One region of the Acetobacter pasteurianus genome, then DNA from elsewhere that is predicted to be linked to it. Evidence: riboswitches for the same ligand, from Rfam matches in the RefSeq annotation. Region 1 holds a riboswitch; each other region holds the start of a gene.
What was found. A riboswitch is a leader RNA that binds a small molecule or an ion and turns the genes downstream of it on or off. The one in region 1 is predicted to bind cobalamin.
Positions count from the first base shown of each region.

Region 2: another riboswitch for cobalamin. It lies ahead of FCN51_RS21030 (DUF2147 domain-containing protein); the one in region 1 lies ahead of FCN51_RS19835 (carbohydrate porin).
Region 3: another riboswitch for cobalamin. It lies ahead of FCN51_RS20940 (DUF1636 family protein); the one in region 1 lies ahead of FCN51_RS19835 (carbohydrate porin).
Region 4: another riboswitch for cobalamin. It lies ahead of FCN51_RS17175 (TonB-dependent receptor plug domain-containing protein); the one in region 1 lies ahead of FCN51_RS19835 (carbohydrate porin).

Region 1 covers NZ_CP039846.2:1,360,226-1,365,563, forward strand. Annotated here, with positions in the region: gene FCN51_RS19830 (LysR substrate-binding domain-containing protein) at 1-669, opposite strand, end outside; cobalamin riboswitch at 787-1,007, shown strand; gene FCN51_RS19835 (carbohydrate porin) at 1,127-2,719, shown strand; gene FCN51_RS19840 (CbtB domain-containing protein) at 2,865-3,083, shown strand; gene FCN51_RS19845 (CbtA family protein) at 3,107-3,841, shown strand; gene FCN51_RS19850 (carbohydrate porin) at 4,026-5,338, opposite strand, start outside.
Region 2 covers NZ_CP039846.2:1,617,237-1,622,574, forward strand. Annotated here, with positions in the region: gene FCN51_RS21015 (c-type cytochrome) at 105-1,424, opposite strand; gene FCN51_RS21020 (GMC family oxidoreductase) at 1,417-3,054, opposite strand; gene FCN51_RS21025 (sorbitol dehydrogenase family protein) at 3,076-3,750, opposite strand; gene FCN51_RS21030 (DUF2147 domain-containing protein) at 3,863-4,327, opposite strand; cobalamin riboswitch at 4,370-4,608, opposite strand; gene FCN51_RS21035 (carbohydrate porin) at 4,686-5,338, opposite strand, start outside.
Region 3 covers NZ_CP039846.2:1,597,637-1,602,974, reverse strand. Annotated here, with positions in the region: gene cobN (cobaltochelatase subunit CobN) at 1-1,556, opposite strand, end outside; gene cobW (cobalamin biosynthesis protein CobW) at 1,576-2,628, opposite strand; gene FCN51_RS20940 (DUF1636 family protein) at 2,625-3,053, opposite strand; cobalamin riboswitch at 3,233-3,469, opposite strand; gene FCN51_RS20935 (MarR family winged helix-turn-helix transcriptional regulator) at 3,623-4,141, shown strand; gene FCN51_RS20930 (FUSC family protein) at 4,131-5,338, shown strand, end outside.
Region 4 covers NZ_CP039846.2:795,812-801,149, reverse strand. Annotated here, with positions in the region: gene FCN51_RS17185 (LysR family transcriptional regulator) at 1-372, shown strand, start outside; gene FCN51_RS17180 (Na+/H+ antiporter) at 438-2,150, shown strand; cobalamin riboswitch at 2,203-2,435, shown strand; gene FCN51_RS17175 (TonB-dependent receptor plug domain-containing protein) at 2,571-4,730, shown strand; gene FCN51_RS17170 (ABC transporter substrate-binding protein) at 4,730-5,338, shown strand, end outside.

The DNA of each region.
Region 1 (5,338 bases):
TGGCAGTTTTGTGCAGGCAACATTTTGTGCATGAAACCAAAGTTTCCATTCGGCTTCATCTTCTTCCTGCAACAAGGGCGCGCGCAGCAAATCTGCCGTTGTGCGGGGTTGGCCGCCCAGTTCTGTCAGGCAGATGGGGGCCGCTACCGGAAACACATCCGGCCGTGCAATAATCATGCTGCGCGTATTGCGTGGCTCGGCTAACGGAGCATCATCCCGTACATAGCCGATATGGGCATGATTATCTGTTTCCACGCCAGTAACATGAAACGCCGTATTGGCATCTACCGGGCGCAGCATGATTTCCAGTTGAGGGTGTGCACGCCGAAAAGTGGAAAGCCGCGGCAGCAGCCAATGATAAGCAAATCCATGCGCACAGGTAATGGTAAGGGGCGGCGTATGGTTGCGAATATCTGCTGTAGCTGTCGCCAGTTCTTCCAATAATGGGGTGATGCGGGAATAATAGGTATGCCCTGCAAGTGTAAGGGTTCCCGTTTCCTTATCTCGCAAAGGGGTGCCTAGAATATTTTCCAGATCCCGAATGTGGCGGCTGATGGCGGCGTGATCTACGCGCAACTCTGCTGCTGCCCGTCTGATACCGCCCGTGCGTGCAAATGCCGTAAAGGCATTGAGCATGGCTAGAGGTGGAATGCGGTATCGTTGGTCCATAAGTCGCCAGTCAGGGAAAAGTCTGGAGAAACAGGTGGGTTAAAATGAGAGTTCTGGCAAGAGTGATGCACGTATATTCAGCCAAAGATTGAAATATAAGGCCAAAATAAGGTAAGGGTTACGCCACCTTACAACGGTCCCGCGCAAGCGGGTTTGAAAGGGAATGCCGGAGGCTCCAGTACCAGGAACCCAGTCGGCAACTGCCCTCGCAACTGTAGGCGGAGAGCGTATTACTCCTTGGCCGTATAAAGCGGCAGCCACTGGTGGCAACATCGGGAAGGCTGAGTAACGTGCCATGACCCGCAAGTCAGGAGACCTGCCGTTGTTGTCTTGTTTAACCGCCGGGCGAGGGAGCCGGAGGTGGATAATGTACTATGTTTACTCCGCCACTTTTGGCAGGTTTTTCTCGTAATCCCTTTGGTTGTTTTACCTTCATGCTGCGCGGTGAAGTGTAACAATGCCTTTCCCTACAAACAGAATTTGGAAGAGATTTCCGTATTCTCTGCATTGTTTGCTTCTGGCCGGAGGGGTGTTGGGCAACTTGCCCATCCTAGCGCATGGTGAAGAGACGCAGGTTGAGCAGGACCGTCGTCGTTTAGGCAATTCAGGGCCGTTGATTGAACAGATTGACCCGGCCACGGTGCGGGATTCCCAGCGTGCGGCAGAGGCAGCGGCTTCCGAGAAAAAAGGCGATGACACGCCAGACATGAGTGACCACCTGCTGGGCAACATGTGGGGCGCGCGGGATTGGATGGCCAGACACGGCATCAGCTTTGACATTCAGGAAGTGGATGAACTGTGGGGCAATGCCACAGGGGGCACGGCCTCGGGGGCTGATGGCGCCAGCGGGTCGGGCACCGGCCCCGCCTATGATGGTGTGACCATGCCCACCCTGACGGTCGATCTGGAAAAGCTGATCGGCCTGAAGGGCGGCACATTCAATGTCAGCGCCCTGCAGTTGCGCGGGCGCTCCATCTCGCAGGATCATCTGGCCAACTTCAACCCTGTCAGCGGGTTCGAGGCCGATCGTTCCACACGCCTGTTTGAGCTGTGGTATCAGCAGTCCTTTTTGGACGGCAAGCTGGACGTCAAGATCGGGCAGCAGGATCTGGATACCGAGTTCCTGATCAGTGATTACGGGGCTTTGTATCTGAACTCCAACTTCGGCTGGCCCATGGCGCCATCGGTCAACCTGTATGCCGGTGGGCCATCCTGGCCGCTGTCTTCTCCGGCCATTCGCATCCGGTATCGTCCCTCAGACAAGTTCACCTTCATGTTTGCCGCAGCGGATGACAACCCGCCGGGCAATCGCAACAACTCCTTTGGCATCCAGAACGGCGGCAACAGTGCAGATCCCACCAATCAGAATACTCATGATGAAGATGGCGCCAACTTCAACATGGGCACCGGTGCGCTGCTGATTACCGAACTGCAATATGCCCTCAACCCCCAACCCGATGACATGTCGCATGTCACTCAGGACCCCGGTCTGCCGGGTATCTACAAGCTGGGTGGCTATTACGATACGGCCAAATTCCCTGATTACCGCTACAACAATCAGGGCAAGGCTTTAGGGAGTGCGGCGGACACTACGGGCATTCCGCGGTGGGATCGGGGTAACTGGATGGTCTATGGCATTATTGACCAGATGATCTGGCGGCCCTCGCTCCAGTCCCCTCAATCTGTAGGTGTTTTTGCGCGTGCCACAGGCAATGGGGGAGATCGCAACATGATCAGCTTTGCTATTGATGCGGGCATCAACCTCAAGGCGCCCTTCAAGGGGCGTGACAATGACACGGTGGGTCTGGGCTGGGGCATTGGCCGGGCCTCTTCTGGCCAGCGGCGGTATGACCGTAACTCCGGTGCACCTGTGCAGGGCAATGAGAACCATCTGGAACTCACCTATCAGGCACAAGTGATGCCGTGGTGGGTCATGCAGCCGGACTTCCAGTATGTCTGGCATCCCTCTGGCGGTGTGACTGACTGGACAGGTAATCGTCTCGTCGGGAACGAAGCCATCTTCGGCCTCCATTCCAATATCACTTTCTAGGGACGGGGAGAGCAGCAGGCGTGTTCGGAATACTCTTGCTGTCAGGCTTTGTCATTCTATGATGAGGGCTGACCAAACCATGACGTTCTGTTTCAAACTCTTTTGTGCCTGCTCCGGTAGGCTTTATTAAAAAGGATACAACATCATGAACACATCCGTTCATACAGCTATGCCGGTTGCGGCAGCGGGCCAGAGCATTCCGGTTCGTGCCATTTTGCCTTGGGCTGTTTTCGGCCTGATTGTTTCTGCACTGCTGCTCTACTTTGTGGGTGCAGAGCAGGGTGCCACTTCCCTGATTTCCGGACACGCCGTGCATGAGTTTGTGCATGATGGCCGCCATCTGCTTGGTTTCCCCTGCCACTAAGGCATTAGAAGAAAGTTTTACTCATGGTTGGTCGTCTTTTAGCCCGCGGCATGGTCGCGGGCATTCTGGCTGCATTGCTTTCTTTTGTATTTGCAAAGATTTTTGGTGAACCGCAGGTGGCTTTGGCCATTGCGTTTGAAGCAGCGCAGGATGCTGCAGCTGGTGCCGCGCCAGAACCTGAAATGGTAAGCCGTGGTGTGCAGGCATCTTGGGGGCTGCTTACTGCGGTGCTGATGTACGGTGCTGCATATGGCGGTATTTTTGCAATTGTTTTTGCATTTGCTTACCAACGCCTTGCAGCATTAAGCCCGCGTTCTATGGCATTGTTGCTTTCTGGTATTGGGTTTTTAACATTTGTGCTGATACCAGATCTAAAATATCCACCAAACCCACCCGCAGTAGGTCAGGAAGAAACCATTGCTTTGCGGACGGAAATGTATTTTGCAATGGTTGGTCTTTCCATTGCAATTTCCATGATTTCTCTGTCGGTGGGGCGGGCGCTTTCTAACGTGATAGGATGTTGGAACGCGACTGTATGCAGCATTGTGCTCGGGCTTGTGCTTGTTGCCGCGGTGCAGTTTGGTTTGCCAGATATCAATGAAGTGCCAGACAATTTTCCTGCTGTAGTGCTATGGCGTTTTCGAGAAGCATCTATAGGTATGCAAATTGTTTTGTGGTCTGTTTTGGGGCTGGTTTTTGGTGCTCTGGCAGAAAAATGCCTACCATCACCCAATGGTGCCATGCGGAAGACTGCTTGATTTTTTGGTTGTTGGTATAAGTAGGATTTATGGAAAATTTATTTTCCGTAAATCCTACTAAAATAAATCTTTTCAAAGATTTTATGTGCGTAATGCACATTTATAAAAAAGCATTTCCTGACATTGTATTGTTCTGTGTTTTTAGAACATCAATTTGCAGGAAATGCTTTTTTATATCTCTCTCCTAGAAAGTGATATTGGAGTGGAGGCCGAAGATGGCTTCGTTCCCGACGAGACGGTTACCTGTCCAGTCAGTCACACCGCCAGAGGGATGCCAGACATACTGGAAGTCCGGCTGCATGACCCACCACGGCATCACTTGTGCCTGATAGGTGAGTTCCAGATGGTTCTCATTGCCCTGCACAGGTGCACCGGAGTTACGGTCATACCGCCGCTGGCCAGAAGAGGCCCGGCCAATGCCCCAGCCCAGACCCACCGTGTCATTGTCACGCCCCTTGAAGGGCGCCTTGAGGTTGATGCCCGCATCAATAGCAAAGCTGATCATGTTGCGATCTCCCCCATTGCCTGTGGCACGCGCAAAAACACCTACAGATTGAGGGGACTGGAGCGAGGGCCGCCAGATCATCTGGTCAATAATGCCATAGACCATCCAGTTACCCCGATCCCACCGCGGAATGCCCGTAGTGTCCGCCGCACTCCCTAAAGCCTTGCCCTGATTGTTGTAGCGGTAATCAGGGAATTTGGCCGTATCGTAATAGCCACCCAGCTTGTAGATACCCGGCAGACCGGGGTCCTGAGTGACATGCGACATGTCATCGGGTTGGGGGTTGAGGGCATATTGCAGTTCGGTAATCAGCAGCGCACCGGTGCCCATGTTGAAGTTGGCGCCATCTTCATCATGAGTATTCTGATTGGTGGGATCTGCACTGTTGCCGCCGTTCTGGATGCCAAAGGAGTTGTTGCGATTGCCCGGCGGGTTGTCATCCGCTGCGGCAAACATGAAGGTGAACTTGTCTGACGGACGATACCGGATGCGAATGGCCGGAGAAGACAGCGGCCAGGACGGGCCACCGGCATACAGGTTGACCGATGGCGCCATGGGCCAGCCGAAGTTGGAGTTCAGATACAAAGCCCCGTAATCACTGATCAGGAACTCGGTATCCAGATCCTGCTGCCCGATCTTGACGTCCAGCTTGCCGTCCAAAAAGGACTGCTGATACCACAGCTCGAACAGGCGTGTGGAACGGTCGGCCTCGAACCCGCTGACAGGGTTGAAGTTGGCCAGATGATCCTGCGAGATGGAGCGCCCGCGCAGCTGCAGGGCGCTGACATTGAATGTGCCGCCCTTCAGGCCGATCAGCTTTTCCAGATCGACCGTCAGGGTGGGCATGGTCACACCATCATAGGCGGGGCCGGTGCCCGAGCCACTGGCGCCATCCGCCCCCGAGGCCGTGCCCCCTGTGGCATTGCCCCACAGTTCATCCACTTCCTGAATGTCAAAGCTGATGCCGTGTCTGGCCATCCAATCCCGCGCGC
Region 2 (5,338 bases), 260 kb from region 1:
GGTTTCAGTCTTCGTTCTGAAGATCATGTAAAAAAGGGCGGAGGGGTTTAAATCCCTCCGCCCTTTTTGTTGTGTGGTTCAACCACCTTGTATGTGGGTGGCTGTTATTTGTCTTTATGGAACTGCGCAACCTGATCTGCTGTTACGTGTGGGTCTCCACTACCAAAGGTTGCCATCACATAATTCACGATCTTGGCAATTTCAGCATCGCTCAAACGCTGCACGTCTGAATGCCCACTAAAGTCAGGCATGGATACATCGCCTGCTTCGGTTTTACGCTGTACCCCGTGCAGAATGGTCATGATAAGGTTGTCTGGCCGTGCACTGCCAACAGTGGAGTTGTGGAACAATGAAGGTGCGTATTGGTCCTTTGTGCCCATACCAGTCTGGCCGTGGCAGGCTGCGCAGTTGGCATCATACGCATGTTGCCCGTCCATCTCGGTCAGATCATCAATCCGGGTAAGGGCGCTTTGGCGGATGTCCAACGCTTCGGTGGCTTGGCCAAAGCTATCTCGTGCCTGATGTTCCATATCATCATCCATAGCAGGCACTTGATGAATATAAGTGGCTATGGCGTGCAGGTCCTGATCTGTCAGATGGCTGGTGCTATGTTCCACGGCTTCTGCCATAGGGCCTGCTGCCTGCGCGTGGCCATTGGCGTGGCCGGTTTTCAGGTAGGCAACAATATCGTCTTCGCTCCAGTTGCCAATACCGCCGGTTTTGCTGGAGGTGATGTTGGGAGCGTACCATCCATCCAGCGAAGTGCCAGCCAGATATCTGTCCTGCTTTTCACTTAGCATGAAGTTACGGGGTGTATGGCAGGTGCCGCAATGTTCTAGCGCATTGGTAAGATACTTACCCCGGCGTAGCGGATCATATGTGCTGGAATCCCCGCTTTCGGGTTCTTCCTTGGTGGTTACAAAGTTCCATGCTGCCATTGCGCTACGCATATTGGCAGGGAACACCAGTGTTGTTTCTGCTGGGGCGCTGGCTACCGGTTTTACGCTGTGCATGAACCACACATAAAGTGCATGCACATCCTGGTCCGTCATACCTGCGTAAGAAACATAAGGCATAACAGGGTACAGGTAAGCACCATCTTTGCGCACACCGTGGCGGACAGCCTGCTCAAAGTCCTGCTCTGTGTATTTGCCAATGCCGTGGTCTGGGTCTGGCGTAATGTTGGTGGAAATCACATCACCCATAGGTGTTGCAATTTTCAGGCCACCAGCAAAAGGCTGCGAACCGGGTTTGGTGTGGCAGGCAATACAATCTGACGCAGTGGCAATATAGGCACCACGATCCAACACTGCCTGATCTGGAACTGCATCTTCTGCATGCACAGGTGTCTGGCTCAGGGCACAGACACCAATTACCGTGCTTGCTGAAAGAAGGACGCGCAAGGTTTTGGAAAAATCAGGCATGAGCAAGTTCTTTTTTCAGCGTATCGGCAACACGTAGCGCCAAGGCGGCTACAGTCAGGGTGATGTTGCCGGTGCCAACGGTTGAGAAAACCGAGGAACTGGCAATAAACAGGTTGTCGTGGTCATGCGTCCGGCAATGGCCATCCACTACGGAATCCTTGGGGTCCGTGCCCATAATGGTGCTGCCTGCGGGATGATCCTGCGGGAAGTAGCCTGGGGTCCACTGTTCATCTGTGCCATGCATCAGCTTGATAAGGTCACGGAAAACATAGCGTGTATGTTCACAACTGCGCACGGTATATTCGGGCAGTTTGTAGTACACTTCCGGGTGCGGGATCCCCAGAATATCCTTATGATCCTTGCTGAGTGTGAGGCGGTTATTGGGGTCTGGCAGGGCTTCGTTATGGCTGAACAGGCGCACTGTGTGCGAAGCCAGATAGCGGATCTGTTCTTCCAGTTCCCGGCCAACGTAACCTTTGGAAATTGCCAACTGCGTGGCCAGATCCACTTGGTTATCATCCACCATATGCACAAGGTAGGCACCACGATCCGTACGCCAGTTTCCATCACGGAAATTGTCAATCACGTTCGTTTCTAACGGTCCACGGCCCGGCCACAGGGCTTGGTCACCACTAATGAAGGTTACCTGCACACCTGTATGGTCCATCATGTTGCGGCCGACATGGCCGGAACTGTTGGCAACGCCATCGGGACTTTGTTCATCGGCAGAAAGCAGCAGTAGTTTGGCTGTTTCAATGCAGTGCGCGGCAATAACAAAGTACTTGCCCGTAACGCGGTGAGATCCTTTGTCCGGGTCAAAGTAATGCACGGCGGTTACGCGCTTGTTCGCGCTGTCTCGCTCAATCTTATACACCACAGCATTGGGGATAAACTTAGCCCCGGCGGCTTCTGCATGGTAAACGGAATAGCTGCCGTTATACATGGCCCCAATAGGGCAGATTGGCATGCAGTTATTATGCCCTTCACACGTTGGGCGACTATCATACGGGCGCGTGTTGCGCGCCTGTGGTTCGTGCACCACGCGCCACGGTGTTTTTTCCTGAATCAGCTTGCGGAACTGCTGCGCAGCGTAGGAAATGGGCAGTGCATCCATAGGATAAGGCTGCTTGCGGGGGGAGCCAAGGTCTTCCACCGCAGGATCTGGCCCGCAAACCCCCATCATGACTTCTGCCTGATAGTAAAAGGGTTCCAGATCATCATATGTCAAAGCCCAATCGCGACCCTGACCGTAACGTGTTTTCAGTTCAAAGTCTGATGGCAGGTAGCGCCAGGCACAACCAGCCCAGTGCCATGTAGTGCCACCCATCATGCGCAGGTAAACCTGTTGATAGGCTTCGGCATTCGGGCCGGTGGTGTGTAGGTAATCGTTCGGGGTTTGCTGATCAGGCGGATGCCGTGCCCAAGGGACAGCCGGAAATGGCCCCTGATAGGAAGGCTTGTTTTCCAGATTGCGGAAGTTTTCTACAAAATGCTGGCGGTCAACGCGCGGGCCAGCTTCTAGCACAATGACGGAAATACCGGCACGCGCCAGTTCATTAGCAATAGAACTACCTGCAACGCCTGATCCTACGATCACAACGTCGGCTGAAAGATTTTCTTCGGAGGGCATAAGGCGGGGTATCCGGTAAGATCAGGTCGGTTCGATAACAAGGGCGGAAGCAGAAAGTGCAGGGTGCCCTTTGGGGCGTGCAACTTCTGGTGGCTTACTTGTCCAGTAGAATGGGCCGCCCGTTGCGTAGGTTTTGGGGTAAACGGCATCCTTGGTGATGTCGAACATCAGGGCAGAGCGGTAAACAACCACCTGGCCATCCGCAATGCCCCGGTACCAGCCGGTTAGAATTTCGTGGATGACATCTTTAAGCTTTGGATCAGATTTTTCCGCAGCATGAGCAAAAGCTGATGCTGTTGTAAATTTTTCCCGCTCCAGCAGGGCATGCAGGGCATTGAGTTTATCTTGCCGATCTGCATTGGCATGCACGATGTTGGCATACAGAGCAGCACCAATCTGGGGGTTCAGCGTATCTCTATCTGTCAGGCGCTGGGATACCTGCATAAAACCGGACAGGTCTTCATTGTTTGGGGTGGCAGGAGAGGTATCCGCAGCAAGGGCTGCCCCCGTTGTGCTTGCAACAGAAAGACCAATGCCGCCTAAAAGCACATCTCGCCGGGACATGCGTAAAAGCTTGTTCAGGCGCATGGCGTTAGGGGATGCACACCATTCCGCTACAGGCTGCCCCTTGTGCGTTTGTCTCATTCTTCGGGTTCTCCCTACAAAGCCGGGCTCCGCTCTGTTGGAATGAAACATTGCGGAGAAATATTGAATTCCAAATTCTGAATGGTTTTATAGAGAAGGCCTGAGCTTGCAACCTGTTATAACGGCATAATACCTATTTCATGGCCTGTTGAGGCAGGTATGCTCAAGAGTTAATGCGGCAGTTATTGCCTATATGGCCATGAAACGGCTGCCACGTATCTGTTCTGCCAAAGAGTTCCAAACCTAAAAAACCATGCAGTTTCAGGGAGCCGTCTTCCGCCACCCATATAATGGCATCGTAAGTATTTTTGCTTTGAGGGTCAAAAATATGGCCTTTCCAATGGTCATGCCGGCCTTCCATGGGGTGGAAGCCTTTGAGCATTTGAAGGTTACATTCTGTTTTTCTGCGGCCAGAAGCCTCTTCATCCTGTGTTAGGTTTAACCCGACAAGATTCCCGCACATCTTATCGCCACATGTATGGATATCGAACACGCCTTTGCCGTCTTCTGTAATCCATTGTCCTGTTATAGTTGGTGTAGAGGCGCTTTGTGCATAAGCATGAGAAGGTATGCTGCCCCATGCAAAAAGCAGTGCTGTTATAAATGAGCTAAAGGCATGTTTGTACATTTTACTGCCTTGTCCTGCCGCTATCGGTTCATCCCGCCCGGTGTGATGTGCCTGATGGAGGCAGGTCTCCTGGCTTGGGAATATGGTGTTATCAGACCTTTTGCCTTCCCAGCCGCTTTACTGGCCAGTGGCTAGCCGCAACCGGCAGCAGGTCCAACCTCCCCTTACAGTTGCGGGAGCAGCTGCCGACTATAAGTTTCTGCTTCAATATGAGGCAGAAACCCGTGCACGGCATTCCCTTTCAAGCTGCTTGCGCAGCACCATCCATCTGTTCAAGCGTGTATTCTAGCAATAAGAGGGCTTGGTGCCAGTATGGGAAAAGCAGTGCAGGTGAGATGTTTTTGCGCCTCGCTTTGCCTTACAGGGCAGCAATAACTTTAAGCCCTGCCAGAATCGCATTGGGAATAACCGAGGTTTCTCCGGGGCGCATCATATATTCAAACTCCGGTGTCACAACCAGGCCCGGTGTGACGGGAATGCCGTAATACGCTTCCAGAATCGCGGAATGCGTTTGTGGTCCATTGATATAAGGGCCAAGCGGAACGCCAGCGGCTTCCTGCATGCGTTGCCCGTAGGCCAAACGGGGGCTGAGCTGGTAATAGGAATACATTACGCCCAGACGATCCAATGGCCGGTGAGGGATAATGCCCAGAAGGGAAGCTCCAGCATAAAATTCGTTTGAGAATGTAGAGTTACTTGGCGTGTTATGAATGAACCCGGCCAATACATATCCACCAGCCATTTGGTGTTCGCCATGGCTGCGATATACCATCTGATCTGCCTCTATATAAAATGTATCACGCGGTTTGAGTTTATGTGGATGCACCGATCCCGCAAAAGCGGCGGGAATGGTGCCAACCATGTCAGGGTAAGGTGACGTATCGTGGCCAAAGCCGATTTTGTAATGACCGGGAAGCTTGCGCCTGCCAAAAAATGGTTCCCACGTTAATTCAATAGGCGTTTGGATGCCCGTATAAGGCTCATCGCCCCATGCCCAACCTGTGTTATCGC
Region 3 (5,338 bases), 240 kb from region 1:
CGGTCAGCCGCGGCCCCTCTATCTGGTTGCACAGCCAGAGAAATATTGCCCAACTGGATGTAACGCAGACAAAAAATGTCCTCTTTTACTGTGGCATCCTGCTCGGGTTCACCCCACGCTGCAAAAACAGATTGTACAAAACCCGAATCTAAATTTGTTAAAAGCTGATGATATAGCTTTATATCAAGAACAGGCTTTAAACCGCCCCCAACAAGTGTTGCAGCAAGAGCCTTGGCATCAGGAATATCTTCTGCACCTGTATTATAGCCTGCATTCTGCAAGAGGGTGAGAATGGAAGATGTAGATGCAAAACCATCTAACCCCACAGCATGGGCTATATGCGCTCCAGATTTTTCTAGTCCCGCTCCCGGATAATCAGACAGAACAATAGATATTTTTTTGTTTTCTTGCGGAATCTTCCGCAATTTGGCCCATGCGATTGCACGGCCCGCCACCAGTTTTATGCCCGGTTTATAGGGTTCTCTAAACGCAGGCTGTCCGGGCTGAGCATCCTTTCTGAAAGAAATTGGAAAAGTTGCAATTGTGCCATCAAGTTCTGGCAATACCACTTGCATGGCCATATCGGCCCGCGCCAGACCGCGTGGGCTTTCTGCCCACAAAGCCTGTGTGCATCCAGGCTGCAAAAGTTGCAGAATGGGTGCATTAGCCACATCCAATGGTGAAAAACCATTCTGGCTTCGTGCAGAAAAGCACGTAGCATCCAGAACCACATCAGGTTTTGCAGATTGCAGATAAAGGCTTATATCTTTAGAAACAGATGGATCTTTTAAAGATGTAACGTACACAATATCTACGGTGCAGCCACGTTGCGCCAATTCTTGTGCCAAACATTCTGGCCCAGCTACATCCCCTACCAGCAAATGCGCACGGTAAAGGAGTATCACTGCCTTTATCTGTATTTGAGCTAAGGCAGCAGCAGGAGAATAAGAACGATATACACCCCATGCTGGCAATGCTTTAGGGCGCGTTCCCTTATCTTCCTGCATACCCGCAAGTGCAGACATGAGCGCCAATGCAGCGCAAATGTTATCCGGCCCACCTTGCTGAAAAAAACCGTTTAACCGAGTGTAATGTTCTGCGGAAACAGTGGAAAGTTCTGCTAGCCGCACATCATCCCCGGTATGTGCTTCCTGTTGCTGCACATCAGAGCTATGGCTTTGTAACGTATCGCCAGGCAACAAAACCAGCGGCACGCCTGTTTCACGGCTCCATGCCGCTAGTTCTTCTGCTCCATAACGCCAGTAATCCAAACCACCCAATAGCCGCACTACAACGCAGCGTGCTTTTTGCAATGTGGTTTCAATATACAGATCAATCGACATAGGGTGGCGTAACCGTGCAAGGCTTGTAACCTGCAAGGTGGGAAGCAATACGCTTCCTTCAGTTTGAGCGCGCAGCAAGGCTTCTGCATGGCGCAGGGCCAGAAGATCGCTTTCTGTAAAAGAAAGAACAACAAGATCGGCAGAAGGAAGATTGAGATCCTCTGCCACTTCCTGTTCATCAAGCGTCCGGTTTTCCCGCACCAAAAGATGCATAAGCTTACTCCGCCCCTAATCAGGCCGTTACCAATGTGCCGCCAAGAGCCTTGGCTATGGCCGAAGCCTCCAGCCCTTTTTGCCCAATCACGACAATGCGGCCTTCCCGCCCATCGTTGACAGAAAGAGGCCGATCAAATTCGTGCCGAAAACGCGTTCCTACACCCTGCACAGCCAAACGCATGGCCTTACCTGTCACTGCGGCAAAACCTTTCATGCGCAGCACATCATAACGGCGTGCTGTATCTTGCAAGAGCGTTAAAAACTGTTCCACACTCTGCTGCTCGGGCACACGCACCACAAAGCTTTCGAAGTCATCATGTTCGTGTTCGCCATCTTCTGCATCATGATGAGAAGGACGAGCGGCCAGGTCTGCTTCTGCCGCAGCGCCAATACCAAGCAATATGGCGGGGTCCACCTTGCCTTCCGTGGCACGTACAATCTGCACAGGCCGCGGTGCTGTACGGCGGATTTCATCTTCAACACGTGCGAGCGCATCTGCATCCAGCAGATCTGTCTTGTTCAACACCACAAGATCTGCGGCGTTGATCTGATCTTCAAAAACCTCCGCCAATGGATTGTCATGATCCAGAGAAGGATCTGCCGCACGTTGCTGGGCAATAGCTTCCGGGTCATCTGCGAAACGGCCAGTGGATACTGCAGGTGCATCCACTACGGTTATCACGCCATCCACAGTCATACGGTTACGCACCGTTGGCCAGCCAAAAGCCTTGAGCAATGGCTTGGGTAACGCCAAACCGGATGTTTCAATAACCACATGCTCAGGCGGGTCGGCCCGATCTAACAGGGCTTCCATAGTTGGCAGAAAATCATCTGCTACCGTGCAGCACAGGCAGCCATTGGTCAGTTCGACAATATCATCTTCCTTGCAGCCTTCCACGCCACACCCGCGCAGGATTTCTCCATCAATGCCGAGAGAACCAAATTCGTTCACCACTACGGCAATGCGGTGCCCTGCTGCACGTTGAAGAAGATTGCGCAAAAGGGTTGTTTTACCTGCCCCTAAAAAACCAGTGATAATGGTTACAGGCACGCGAGATGCGATTGTCATGAAGGCTCCTGTTCATCATAAAGTTGTGCGGGAACACGCCCCAGCACCATATTGGAAAGAGATGCCGGACGGCGCGAAGGCATAACTGTTCCCCGCGCGGATTTTGCATAGAGCTGGGCATACGCCAGAAGATCTTCTGCTTTTTCGGCACCCAGATGCCCTAATAACCATGTCCAACGCTCTGGCATGGCAATGGCTGCCGTGCATCCGCGATCACAGGCGGCCAGACACTGAACCTGACGCAACAGAACCGGAGCTTCCTGCCCATTAACTTCTGCTTCCTGCACCAAAGCCTGCAAGCGTGCATACAACTGAGCACCCGGCGGCTGATCCATAGCAGGTCCACCACGCCGACACGTAACGCACACATGCAAAACAGGACGATTCTGAGGTGATTTTTGAGAAGAATCGGATGCTTCGGCCATGCTGTATCCCTGAAAGAACTGCCATTCTAAAAGAACAGCTACTTGAAGGGGTGCAGTAACCCGGCGCCCCTACCTCAGAGATAGCAGAGGAAATATACCCCATGGTACATCTATGCCTGCCGGGCACCCCGCCAGCAGCAACGCCAGAACTTAATAAATAAGGCCTACCTGCGTGCTTACGCATACAGGCACCAATGGCAGGTTTCCTGGCTTGTACCCACATATGCCCTGCCTTACAGGCCAGAACATAAATCAGCGCTCCCTACCTTCCCAGCCTGCACGAAGGCCAGTGGCATATTGGACCCTAAAGCCCATACGGAACACCATGGGTAACTTACAGTTGCGGGGGCAGCGACGGCCTTGCACCGTTCTTCCCTTTTCATCCCGTAAAGGACACCATTAGCCCGCGCACAATGCGCATAAGCTGCCTTTGCTTTCAACCCGCAGTTTTAATCCTGCAACTTTAAAGCCTGCTGATCTGAAACAGGATTTAGGCTTCACGCTAATGTTCCTGTGCTTTGCAGCCCTATTTCCATTATTGACGCGCAAAACAGCTATGTTATATTCGTATGAATATACTTTATATATCAAATATTCTTTCGCTAACTAATGAGGATTCCATGACCTCCCCACGCGTTCTGCCCACGCTGGATGAAACGCGTTTTTCAGACATGGCACTTACTTTCCGCATCATGCGGTTAGCCACAGTCTGGCGCACGCAACTGGACCGGGCCTTACGCCCGCATGGCATGACATTGGCCAGCATGCGCCCCATGGCTTATTTGATGATGATGCCCGACGGGGCCACACAAAGTGACCTTGCCGCCGCCATGAATGTGGATTGCTCTGCACTGGTGCGTATTCTTGATTTATTAGAAAAACAAAAGCTGATCACACGCCTGCAGGATACGCGGGACCGACGTGCCAAAAAACTTGTGCTCACTTCTGCTGGGCAGGAAAGATGTGCGCTGTTCCATACCATTGCAGCACAACTTGAACAGAACGTTCGCCAGAACCTTAATGAAGATCAGGTGCGTAGCTTAATTCATGATCTTTCCTGCATGCTGGAAACACATCATGAGCGCTAGATCTGAGCAAAGCAGTCATACGCTCTTTTCCTTTAGCGCTGCGCTGTCTCGCTGCTTACCGGGCTTTTTTTCTGATGAAGCCCAATGGAATACTTTTAAGGCCACCGCAGGCTATTCTGCCCGCGTGTTTTTATGCATCGGCATCGCCGTTTTTCTGGCGTTTATGTTCCAGCTCCACTCTCCCCTCAGTGCAGCCACAACTGTTCTTATTGTGGCAAACCCAACTGTAGGGGCCATGGTTTCCAAAAGTGTCTGGCGTGTTATTGGCACAGTTATTGGGGCCGTTATCAGCATTGGCATTATGGCTGTATTTGTGCAGTCTCCCGTTCTGTATTTTGCGGCTCTTTCTGTCTTTGTAGGCATAGCCTGCATGGTTGCCACGTTTCTGCGCTTCTTTCGTGCCTATGCTGCTGTGCTGACCGGTTATACAATTGTTATTATTGCTGCACCCGCTTTTGCAGACCCAGACAATATTTTTCTGTCTGCAATGGGGCGCCTGTCTGCCGTGGTAACAGGCGTGGTGGTAACGGCCTGCGTGTTTATGGTAACAAGCCCTCGCAAGCCCAGCGCCGTTTTGGAAAAACTGGGAAATGCTTTTCGTGATACCATTCTCCACGCAAAAAACTTTCATGCGCAGGAAGGCCTTTCTTCTGCACCGGAAGAACATGCCGCAGAAGAAAACAACCCTTCCGAAATAACAGATACCACAACCACGGGCACAGCATTCCGTAGTTTGCCACAGCCCCTTTATGATAGCCGCAGCCGCCTTCTGGCTGGCATGGCAGGCTTAACTCCTGCCATAGAATTTGCCGCCGCAGATGACCCCGATATGCAGGCCCGTATTTCTAACCTGCGTCTGGCACTTAATCGTTTAACCGGGCTAATTGTCAGTTATCATCCTTATTGGTTAAATCTCTCTTTAGTGGATGCACAATCACGCCCTGTGCATCAATATGTTGCCGAAACCTTAGAGCAAATTCTGCATCTTACAGAGCAACCTGGCTGGTTAGAAAACCCCACACCAGTATCTGCCTGCCTGCATGACTGCCTGAAAAACCTGGAGCAACTTTCACGCAACAACCCGGCACCCAGCTTGCTGGCAACGCTGGATAATACGCGTGATATTCTGGTACAAATAGATCTGGCCCTATACGATCTGACAAGCCTGCGCCGTGATCGTGAATCCTCCTACACACG
Region 4 (5,338 bases), 560 kb from region 1:
CTGAAAGGGCACGAGGCCGTGCGTTATGCCTCCCCCCAGAATGGTCGGGTAGAACAGTGGGAGTGGGAGGAACACGGCCACACCCACATGCTGGATGTGCCGGGCCGCGTAACGGTTAACAGCGCAGAGGCCCTCATTGCCTGCACACTGGCCGGGCTGGGGGTTATTCAGATACCCGCTTACGATGTGCGCTCTTACCTGCACACAGGCCAGTTGGTGGAAATACTGCCCCAGTGGCGTGCGGCCCCATTGCCTATGGCGCTGCTTTACCCGCACAGGCGGCATCTTTCCATGCGGGTGCAGGTGTTTGCTACATGGTTGGAAGAGCTGGTGCGCCAGCAGGTTTTGCGCCCTGTTTCCGCTATTCCGTAAAGCGAGCGTGTATGTGCAGAATGTCCGTTGCATAAACACCTAAACACGCCCAAAGAGCGCAGGCCATGTTGACCATAGAAAACATTCTGCTGCTGCTTTTGCTGGCGGCAGTCAGCAGCCTGCTTGTTGCCCTGTTTAAACAGAAGGTGCCGCAGCCGGTTATCCTTATCATTCTGGGTGTGTTTGCTGCGGTGGCGGGCATGCATGTCAGCCTGCAGCCAGACATGTTCATGTTTGTGTTTCTGCCGCCATTGTTGTTTGCAGATTCATTTCGCATGCCATTGCGTGAGTTTGCAGAACTGCGCGGCCCCATTCTGTTTCTGGCCTTTGGGCTTGTGGTGCTCAGCACGCTGGTATGTGGCTATGCCATCCACTGGATTGTGCCAGAGCTGGGCCTGCCCATCTGCTTTACACTGGCGGCCGCACTTTCCCCCACAGATACGGTGGCGGTTTCCAGCCTTATTGAAGGGCGCAAGGTGCCCAACCGGCTGTTGCAGATTTTATCGGGCGAGGCCCTGTTTAATGATGCCTCCGGCCTTGTGTGCTTTCGCTTTGCCATGGCCGATGCCCTTACGGGTGAGTTCTCATACAGGCAGGCTTTTGGCACATTCTTAATGGTGGCGCTGGGTGGTCTGCTGGTAGGCGCTGCGGTGGCATGGCTGGCTGTTAAGCTCAACCGCGTGCTGGTGCGCCGTGGGTATGATGATCCGCAATCCCAGATCATCTTTGTGCTGCTCTTGCCGTTTTTAATGTACGCCGCGGCAGAAGCGGTTGAATGTTCGGGCATTCTGGCCGCCGTGGCAGGCTGCATGGTGCTCAAACTTTCCGGCATGATAGAGGACACCGCCACTTTTACCCGCCTGCAGGCCACAACAGTCTGGAACATTGTCAGCTACGTTTTTAACGCGCTTATCTTTTTGTTTCTGGGCATGCAGTTGCCAGAACTTCTGCAACATGGCGTGGCGCTGGGCCATAAATACGATGTGGCCTTGTGGCAGGTTGGCCTGTTTGTGGTGCAGATATACGCCATCATGCTGGCCATGCGCTTTGCAGGTGTATGGACATCCGTTTTTGGCCGTTGGGTGGTGGCGCGCATTGGCAGCCTGCCGTTTGAACCCACAGGTTTTGCAGGCAGCATGTTGCTGACATTCGCTGGCGTGCGCGGGGCCGTTACGCTGGCGGCTGTGCTTTCCCTGCCAGAAGGCACAGATGGCACGGATGCCTTTCCCATGCGCGATGCCGTGGTGGTGGCCGCTACAGGCGTAATTGTTCTCTCCCTGTTGGCAGCCAGCGTGTTCATCCCGCTGTGCCTGCGCTTTTTGCCGCAGGAAACGGTGGACAAGAACGCGCAGGAAGAAAACATGGCCCGCCAGAAGCTGATACGCGCAGCCCTTGCGGTGCTGACAAAAGCGCGGGCGCAACCGCCAGTCCCCACCCCCAAAGGCACAGCACTTGCCAAGCCGGAGGGGCAAAATGCCGCAGATGAAGCCCTGCGGCAGGAGGTGATAGACCGCCTGTACCAGCTTTATCACAGCCGTTTGGAAGAAGAGGACGAAACGCCGCGCATCACGCCGCTAGACCGCAGCCGCGCGCTACGCCATGCGCGTATGGAACTGGCGCTGCGCCTGCAACTGCTACGGGCCGAACGGCAGGCCATGCGGGATATGACATCACGCAGCGAGATCAATGACCAGACAGAATGGAAGCTCCAGCAGGAACTGGATTATGAGGAGCAGGTTATTCGCTCCCAGTCCCAGCGCCTCCCGCGTGAAGCCTAAAGCCAGCCGCCGCGCTGGGGTGTGCTTTTGTTGACAAGCCACCCCCAGCCTGTAAACCACACCGCATGATGGTTTCCCCCCTAGGGGAATGAAAAGGGAACCGGGTGCCCGCGCCATTGCCTGCAATGGTTTTGCGATATTCCCGGGCTGTCCCCGCAACTGTAAGCGGCATGGATGTGCACACACAGCGCCAAGCGCTGGCCCACTGGAACAAACCTTTCCGGGAAGGGGTGCCACAACCGAAAAACCGCAAGCCAGGAGACCTGCCATCAGCACACAGTTGCAGACGGGGCATGTCAGCCGGGGTGTGCTGGCAGGCTGGGCAAGCGGTCAGCCAATGGGGTGGTTTGTGCCCTGTGGTGGAAAAAGCCGGGCCAAGTCTCGTGGCAACGCTGTTAAACCGCGAGATTGCCTTAACCCATGCGCCTAAAAACTCTTTTGCTTACTGGCTCTTCCCTGTTGCTGGTAGAAACCACTGCCGCTATGGCCGCAGATGTTGCAAACCCCACCACATCAACGGGTAAAAACACTGTTGCTGCCAAAGTGGCTTCCACCGCTCCGGCGCAAAATGCGCCTGTTTCTACCGGGGCGGAGGGCACGCAGGCTGTGCAGGCCCGCAGCACACAGGCTTACCCGGATTACGTTACGGTAAGTGCAGCACGCCACCCCATGCGGGCGGATGAAATTGGCACGGCCATGACGATTGTGACCGAACAGCAGATCCTCACCCAGCAGCGCCGTACGCTTACAGATATTCTGGCCCGCCAACCGGGGTTGAATGTGGTGCGCTCTGGCGGCTTTGGCGGCACCACCTCCATTTTCATGCGCGGCAACAATGCCAACGAGGTGAAAGTGCGGCTGGATGGCATGGATATTAACGATGGCAGTTCCACCTCTGGTGCGTTTGATGCTGCTCAGTTTGTAACCGATGGCATGGGCCGCATAGAAATTCTGCGCGGGCCACAAAGCGGCCTGTACGGGGCAGATGCCATGGCCGGGGTTATTGATATTACCACAGCACAGGGGCAGGGCAGGTTTACGCCTTTTGTGCGGGTGGAAGGTGGATCTTACGGCACGTTTAACCAAGTTATGGGCGCGCGCGGCAGTAAGGGAAAGTTCCATTACAATGTTGAGCTTTCCCATTACCGGCAGGATGGTTTTCATGAAATCCCACGCTATATCGGCCGCTATTTTGGCGCAGACAAGGAACAGCGCCACCGGGGGGACAGAAACGATAACCGCTCCGCTAACATTCGCCTTGGCTATGATGTCACCCATAATTTTGATCTGGGGCTCACGGCTCGGCTGATTCAGAGCAACCTGCACACCTACAGCGCCTATAATATGGAAGATGAATATTACAGCCGCCTAGGATATTACGGTGATGTGGGAAGCGAGCGTGAACACACCACGCAAAATCAGGCCATTGTGCGGGGCACGGCGCATCTGTCCTCCTTCGGGGGCAGGTTCGATCAGGTGATTGGTCTGGGGTATATGACGGGCCGCAGAAGCTGGACAGAAACCGGCACCACGCTGGAAGGCGATGCCTTGCAGTATGACCCCACATATTACCGCACCAGCCGCATTAAAATAGACTGGCACGGCACTGTTAATCTGGACAAATATGGATCTCTGCTTGTGGGGGCAGAGCATTTTCATGATACGTTCAATTCCAGCCAAGGGGGGAGTGCAGCATCTTCCACACCGTTCAGCACCAGTGCGGGCATGGATACTACAGCGGGCTACGGGCAGTATCAGGGCAACTGGAACAAGATTTTATATGGCGCGGCCAATATCCGGTATGATGCCAATTCCCGCTACGGCAATTACGTGACGTGGCGCGTGGCTCCGGCCATTCATATTCCGCACAGCGGCACGGTTATCAAGGCCAGTGCGGGTAGCGGCTTTCATGGTCCTTCATTGTATCAGCTTTTTGCCAATCAGATTTCCACCAGCTATGCGGAAAAGGGTAACCCCAACCTGCGGGCCGAACGCCTGATAGGGTATGATGTGGGCGTGGAACAAACCTTGGCGCATGATAAACTGCATTTTGGGGCCACATGGTATGAAAACCACGTGCGCAATCTTATCCAGTCTGTCAGCTCTTACGAAAATTACTATTCCACCTATTCCTACAATAACGTGGCCCGTGCGCGCATGTATGGCGTAGAAGCGTATCTGGACTGGAAAGCGCTGGATACGCTGGATTTCAACCTGAACTATACATGGACCCACGCGCGAGATGCCTCTACCGGCCAAGCCCTCCAGCGCCGCCCGCAGCACAAGTTCAACTTTAACACCACATGGCAACCGGTGGATGGGCTCTCGCTTTCGGGCAATATTCTGTATGTCAGCGGTTCGCGCGATACGCCGGTTATTTCCGATACGTACCAGTATTGCAGCACATGCGGCAAAGACCACGGATATTTCACCATAGATCTGGCAGCTAGTTATAAAATCAACCGCTATGTTACCGTATTTGCGCGGGCGGATAATCTGCTCAACCGCCAGTATGAAAGCCCCATAGGCTACCTTCAGCCCGGCCGCGCAGGCTATGGCGGCTTTACGCTGAATTACTGATGCAGCTTTCCGTCTTCCTTCGCCGGGTGGTTGTGTGTGCATTGGGTGCAGCCCTTGCAGTGTTTGCACCCGGTGTGGCACGGGCGGAGCGTGTGGCATCGCTCAACCTGTGCACAGATCAGCTGGCCCTTATGTTGGCAAACCATAAGGATATTATAGGCGTATCCACCCTTGCGCGGGATTGTACGGAATCTGTGTTGTGCCAGCAGGCGCAGGATGTGCCAGTGTTGCAATCCACTGCAGAAACGGTGCTGGCCGCCAAGCCGGATGTGGTGCTGGCAGGCCGCTTTACAGCCCGCTTGGCTGTGCGTGCCGCCAAGGAGGTAGGAGCCAAGGTGCTTACGTTGCCACCTGCATCCTCCTTGGCGGATATTCCAGACCAGATCATGCAAGTTGCCAATGCGGTGGGGCAACCAGAACGCGGGCGGCAGCTTGTGGCGGCGTTTCAGGCAAGGTTGGCAGAAATAGCTACAACCCGCCAGGTATCAGACCCCATAGCCGTGGTGTATGAGGCCAATGGTTTTGTGGTGCACGCTCATAGTCTGCCAGATGATGTGCTGGCCCATGCCGGTTTGCGCAACTTTGCCACCACGGCAGGCACACCCCCT